Regions from separate parts of the Blautia producta genome, predicted to be linked through region 1. Evidence: riboswitches for the same ligand, from Rfam matches in the RefSeq annotation. Region 1 holds a riboswitch; the other holds the start of a gene.
What was found. A riboswitch is a leader RNA that binds a small molecule or an ion and turns the genes downstream of it on or off. The one in region 1 is predicted to bind cobalamin.
Positions count from the first base shown of each region.

Region 1 (3,418 bases):
CAGGTCTGCATCAAATCCCTTTATTTTCTTTACAATATTCTGTATTCCGAAATGTCCCATCTCCTCCAGCGCGTTGTTCACACCATTGATCACATCGTTGAAAAACGGGTTTCCTTCCGAACAGAGAATGACACCTATTGTCTTTGTATATTTTTTATTCGCCAGTGTCCTGGCCGCCATATCGGGCTTATAGCCCAATTCATCTGCTATCTTTATAATTCTTTCAGCCACTTGTGGATTCACACCGGGTCTGTGGTTCAACGCCCTGTCAACGGTTCCCCTTGATACCTTCGCTGCCTCTGCAACTTCTCGGATTGTAACTTTCATAGATTCTCCTCAACCGTGTCCGTGCACGTTCATTAATTGTATTATAAACTAAAAAGTTGGTTTGCGCAATTGTCTAAAATATGCGAAATACCATGTGGAATTTTGTGAATATTTAACAACTCGCTGAATACTTATGATCTATATATTATCTGTACTCTATCCTGTGGAATATTTCACAACAGAAAATGGCACTTCATTTACGAATACAACGTGTCATGAAGTGCCATGAAAAATCATTAAATTATTTAGAATAGATCAATCGTATTGGACGCTTTAGATCAAGTCCTTACTTCTTATCAAAGAGATACATACTAAAAAACGAAACAATATCCCCATTCCACTGCATATCCATGTCGCAATGCTTTGCCATTTTAGCCGCATCTATACAATATGCAGACAGACAGGAAAATCTCTTCTGTTCCTGAACACAGGGTTTTCCCTCAGGCATTTTACATTCTTCGCACATATTACAAGGGCCGCACATGACAAACATGCCATTGTCATCAAGCCCTTTCTCTTTCAGTTCTTCCACTGTACGCAGGGTCATCCGGGTGTGCATTTTTTTGATCTGTTTTGTCTCTGCGTCATCAAAGATATTATTTACCGGTGTTCTGGACTGGAAAACTACCGCCCGGCGGTAATTCATGACTTTATCCTCCATCTCCTGAGGAGTACCGCAGTAAGGAGGGCATCCGTAGTTATTCCCGTAATTTCCGCAGGCATTCTGCTCACAAAACATACGGAACTCATGTTCAAATTCCAAATCCTCTGTACTCATCACGGCGGCTTTAGCAAATCCCGCTTTCTCAGCTGCTGCAATCAAATCCACTTCCCGCATATCACTGATTCTCCCTTCTGATACCCCTGGCCTGTTCCCGGTTCGGACACCTCCAAAGGCTTTACCGAAAAGAAAAGCTGCTGTCAGGCAGAAATCCCGCAGCAGCTCAATACACTATTTTCTTTACCTGCAGGAGGCCCATGGCGGATATGTCAGACCAATCTATACATTACTTTTGGGGTGCGGAGGATAAGCATATAGAGACAAGACCGCCTCTGGTGCCCCTCCTGCTTTTATGGATGCATAAATTCCTCACACAGGTTCCTGTTTCGTTCACGTTCTAAGCAGGCATTCCATATCAAATGTCTTAATGGATGGAAAACTTTCATCGGAAGCTTCAACCTTTTACTTATCCAAGCAGGTTTCCTGACTCACAGATCTTCGCTCAGCGCTCCTTCTCATATAATTTCTTATACAATGGATTCCCGCGCTTCACTCCCTGTTTACAGTGACCGGATCGTCCAGGACTTTCACCTGATTCCCTTTTCACCAGAATTTTAAAAGAGGGCAAAACTTAATCCTGGTGCACTTGTTAAGCTGATATGGAATTTATACACACATATACATTAGCATACTGCTGACTTGCTGTCAATGATTTCTCTGCGGCTCACGTATACGCTGCATCTTCTCTCCCCGCCGATTTACTGGCTCAAAAAAGAAGACACCACGCACCACACGCGGTATCTTCTGATATCTCCTGTGCTGTCAGCCCACACGAAGCTGGAATTTCTGTATATCTTTCTCACTGGAAACTTTCTCAATCTCCGCTCCCAGACATCTCAATTTCTCTTCAAAGCGCTCATATCCCCTCTGGATATAAACGATATCGTCCACAATGGTGATTCCCTCCGCAGCAAGCCCTGCAATCACAAGAGCAGCTCCTGCGCGCAGATCAGGCGCACTTACCCTGGCACCAGTCAGCTTGTGCACGCCGTCAATGATAGCTGTATTGCCCTCCACTTTAATGTTGGCTCCCATACGTGAAAGCTCGTCTGCGTATTTAAACCTGTTTTCAAAAATGGACTCTGTCACAATACTTGTCCCTTCTGCCAGTGTCAGCGCCACGGTAAACTGGGGCTGCATGTCAGTGGGATAGCCCGGATAGGGCATAGTCTTCACATGGGTGCGTTTCAGGCGTTTGGAAGCCACAACACGGACCGCGTCGTCAAATTCCTCTACCTCACATCCAATCTCCTCTAATTTGGCTGTGGTCGCCTCAAGATGCTTTGGAATCACATTCTTCACCATGATGTCTCCCATGGTAGCCGCTGCAGCGCACATGAAAGTACCCGCCTCGATCTGATCCGGGATGATAGAATAACTGGTTCCGTGAAGCTTCTCTACGCCTTTGATACGGATCACATCCGTACCGGCGCCTTTGATATTGGCTCCCATACTGTTCAGGAAGTTGGCCACGTCCACCACGTGCGGCTCTCTGGCTGCGTTCTCGATGGTGGTATTGCCCTCTGCCATGGCTGCTGCCATCATGATATTGATAGTCGCGCCTACAGATACCATGTCCAGGAATATATGCTTTCCTGTCAGCTTCTCCGCTTTGGCTACAACGGCACCATGCAGAATATCAACGGATGCACCAAGAGCCCGGAAACCTTTCAGATGCTGGTCTATAGGCCTGCTTCCAATATTACAGCCTCCGGGAAGGGGAACTTCCGCTGTCTTGTATTTTCCAAGCAGCGCGCCCAGAAGATAGTAGGACGCTCTGATCTTCTTGATATATTCGTATTCCACACTGATGTTGGCTATGGTGGAACCTGTGATCTTCACCTCTGTAGGACTGACTCTCTCAACAGATGCGCCGATCTCTCTGATTGCCTCTAATAAAACATTGATGTCACGTACGTCCGGTAAGTTCTCGATGTAAACCATTTCATCCGTCATGATAGCCGCCGCAAGGATGGCCAGTGCCGCATTCTTAGCGCCGCCGATCTCTACTTCGCCGACTAACGGGTTACCGCCTTTGATAACATATTGTTCCATATTCACACCTCTATATTTTATTTATGCTCCCTGCCGGTATATTCGGTTCCAGAAAACATAATCTCGTCTTCAAATTTACTTATAATGGTTCAGTTTCCTCACAGTTACGGGCAATGCTCCGCAACATATACTTTACCAATTCATCTGATCGAATAAAAGACAGACTTTCCGGCAGGTTATTTCAATAGCTTCCTGCTAAGATAGTCTACGACTTAAATATTATATTATAACAGATAAAGCAATTTGTAAACAAAA
Region 1 is NZ_CP136422.1:5,892,964-5,896,381, forward strand. Features, by position in the region: gene BLCOC_RS26510 (LacI family DNA-binding transcriptional regulator) at 1-327, opposite strand, end outside; gene BLCOC_RS26515 (DUF2284 domain-containing protein) at 614-1,165, opposite strand; cobalamin riboswitch at 1,505-1,693, opposite strand; gene BLCOC_RS26520 (UDP-N-acetylglucosamine 1-carboxyvinyltransferase) at 1,871-3,163, opposite strand.

Region 2 (3,418 bases), 2.3 Mb from region 1:
TGGAGCCCATAAAGGCAACCTTCTGTCCTCGTTTGATCTCCAGGCTGAGACCGTTTAGGGAATGGGAATTCTCATCGTCGTAAGAAAAATATAAATCCTCTGCTTTTAATATGATGTCCTTGTTCATGCGAAGAACCTCCTCCAGATCATTATGGAAAATAAAAAGATTTCAAATAAAACAATCCACACGATAACTTTTTTCTTGGGAGGATAAGTTTCATTCAAAACATGGATGGTGCCGTCATAGCAGCGGGCTTCCATGGCGCTGTAGAGGGCATTGGAGCGCTTGACCGCCCGGATCATCAAAACAGAACCAAGAGCACCGAAGGAATTTAAGCTTGTTCTGTAATCCCTGTTTCCCAGACGGCTGTTCTGTGATGTGGAAATATAATACGCAGTGTCCAGCAGCACAAAGATAAAACGGTAGATGAGCAGCATAAGCTCGATCATCAGCTTGGGACAGTGCAGCTTTCCCAGTACATTTAAGATGTCCGGCATGGGTGTTGTCATGGAGAGAAAATACAGGCAGGAGACTGCTGACAGGGCTGTCAGGATTAGCTGCAGGGCATAGAGCAGTGCATCCACGCTTCCTGTGAGATACCAGCTGCCTATGGGGATGGCAAACAGATCCAGGGGTTCATGCTTTAAATTCAGAACAATGGCAATGGTGCTCAGAATTAGGAAAGCCAGCGGAACAGTCAAAAAGTGTATATAGCGGGAAAAAGGGATTCCCCCCTTATAAACGGTGAGAATCCCTGTGACTGCTAAAACGATGCATGCGACCACGATGGAACGACTCATTACACAGAACAGAAGTGTAATCATCGCGAACGCAAACTTTTCACCGGCATTTTCATATCTAAGCTTGGAATTGTAACAAAGCTTGTCAATGGTTATCATAAGTTACTCCTTTCGCCGGATACAAAGTATCATTCGCCTTTTCCCAGCTTCTTTCTTTCTACAAATCTTCCCATAAAGAAGGCCAGGATGCCCACTCCGATGGAAGCCTGTACACAGAACAAAAGACTTTCCACTTCGCCGGGAAGCTCGCGGCCCAGTATTTTTTCAAGGATCGGTTCCGCGATGGGCTGGAAACTGGAGTCCACTTCCTCCACGACCTGGCTGCCGGCATCGTCAGAGCCGCCGAATTCCGCGTCCTTTAAAGCGAAGAGCGGAACAAATGCGATCAAGAGAATCACGACTAATAATGCGATCACTGTTTTCTTCATATTATTTTGCCTCCTTTAAAAAACCGATGGTGCGCAGTTCCGGTTTTGCATAGGTTTCAAGACCCATAATGATAAGAACTGTAATGACGCCTTCGATAATTGCCAGAGGTAACTGTGTGGGTGCAAACACCAGCATGAATTTTCCCATAGCGCCCATGATAGTGGTATCTGCATGGTGAGCCAGTGCCATCTGGACAGCAGTTACACAGTATGTAAATAAATCCCCGAGAGTTGCTGCAAGGAAAATGGATACATAATGGTTCGCTTTGAATTTCTTACAAATAAAGAAAATTCCGTAGGATACAAAGGGGCCGGCGATCGCCATGGAAAAAGTGTTTGCGCCCAGTGTGGTGAGTCCGCCGTGTGCCAGCAGGATCGCCTGAAAGAGCAGCACGATGATGCCCAAGATGGAAACTGCGCTGGGGCCGAAAAGGATGGCGCCAAGACCGGTTCCTGTCATATGGGAACAGCTTCCCGTCACGGACGGAATCTTTAAAGATGAGATAACGAACACGAAAGCACCTGACATTGCCAGAAGGGTGATCAGATTTCTGTGTTCATTCAGGGTTTTTTTGATGGACATGAATCCTGCGATCAGGAATGGTACGCAGATAACACCCCACGCGATGCAGAATCCTCCGGGAAGATAACCTTCCATGATGTGCATGGCGCTTACATTCGGCACAATTCCAAAGGTCAGTGCGAACATACTTGCCAATGCAATGATTTTTTTCTGTTTCTTACTCATTTTGTCTTTTCCTCCTTCTGATTTGAGTAATAAATACCTAGCATATCATTCGGAACCGTGTCCGAATGGGCATAAAAAAACCCGGCGGTAAAAATACCGACAGGCCATCAGAAGAACAAACGCGGTCAGCAGACTTTATAAATAATATAATAAGTACCGTTTCCGCCTGTTCTTACACAAGGCCATCGTTCGTAACCATTGTGTAAATCGCTTGTGACAGGCAGGTCTTCTGACTCGGGCGTCATCACTGCATTTTGCCTTCCCAGTTTCCCAGTGACATCATAAAATGCAGCTCCTCCCTCACAGCGGCGCGACCGTGTGAGCTTTTAACTCAACTTTCCTATTATTCCGCCAAAGCGGACACCTGTACACACTCAATTCTGTAATTATTGTATCTCCCCGGAAGTTTTTTGTCAATTGAATTCGACAAGAAAAATCATGATAATCTCTGGCGGCCGGCTCATACCCCGGGAACAAGATGTTGCACCGGGTTTCATTCTGTGATAATATGAAAAAACAGCAGGTGACGTATAAAACAATAGAGTTTTTTGAATACGGCATCGAAAAAACGGAAACGAAAGATATGGAGTGTAGGAACTATGAGTATTTCCATGATTGGAATCGACCACAGCAGAGCATCCGTAGATATCCGGGCCAGATTTTCTTTCACCAAAAAAAACGCGGTGAGCGCTATGGGGCGTTTGAAAGAAGACAAGGATATCTTAGGGTGTATTATTTTGTCAACCTGCAATCGGATGGAAATCTGGGCCAGTGTGCAGGAAGATTGGGAGGGGTCACTTTTAAGTTTTTTATGCAGTGAGAAGGAAGTTTTGGAGGAGGATTGCCGGGAGTATTTCATCACAAGGGAGGGGAAGGACGCGGTGGAGCATCTGTTTTACCTGACCAGCGGCCTGAAATCCCAGATCCTGGCGGAGGATCAGATCATTACCCAGGTAAAGGACGCACTGACGCTTTCCAGGGACGCTTACTGTACGGACGGCGTGCTGGAGGTGCTTTTTCGGATGGCGGTGACGGCAGCGAAAAAAGTAAAGACTGAGGTGGCTTTTTCAAGAGCCAATACCTCTGTCATCCACCAGGCCATTGACCGTCTGGAAAACCAGGGATTTTCCATTCAGGGCAAAACCTGTATGGTCATCGGAAACGGTGAGATGGGAAAAGTGACGGCACTGGCTCTGAAAGAGGCAGGGGCGGATGTGACCGTTACAGTCCGCCAGTATCGAAGCGGTATGGTGACCATTCCCCAGGGATGTGAGCGTATCAATTACGGGGACAGGATGGAACTGCTGCCGCAGTGTGATCTGGTGGTGTCAGCCACAGCCAGCCCGAACTGCACCATAACAAAAGAGCTTTTTGAAAACGCAGAGGTTCCTCATCATGTGATACTGATCGATCTGGCTGTGCCCAGAGACATTGACCCGGA
Region 2 is NZ_CP136422.1:3,640,315-3,643,732, reverse strand. Features, by position in the region: partial or broken gene BLCOC_RS27625 (energy-coupling factor ABC transporter ATP-binding protein) at 1-127, opposite strand, end outside; gene cbiQ (cobalt ECF transporter T component CbiQ) at 124-900, opposite strand; gene BLCOC_RS16370 (energy-coupling factor ABC transporter substrate-binding protein) at 930-1,229, opposite strand; gene BLCOC_RS16365 (energy-coupling factor ABC transporter permease) at 1,231-1,977, opposite strand; cobalamin riboswitch at 2,180-2,360, opposite strand; gene hemA (glutamyl-tRNA reductase) at 2,577-3,418, shown strand, end outside.
Region 2: linked by a shared signal. The riboswitch ahead of BLCOC_RS16365 (energy-coupling factor ABC transporter permease) and the one ahead of BLCOC_RS26515 (DUF2284 domain-containing protein) in region 1 are both predicted to bind cobalamin.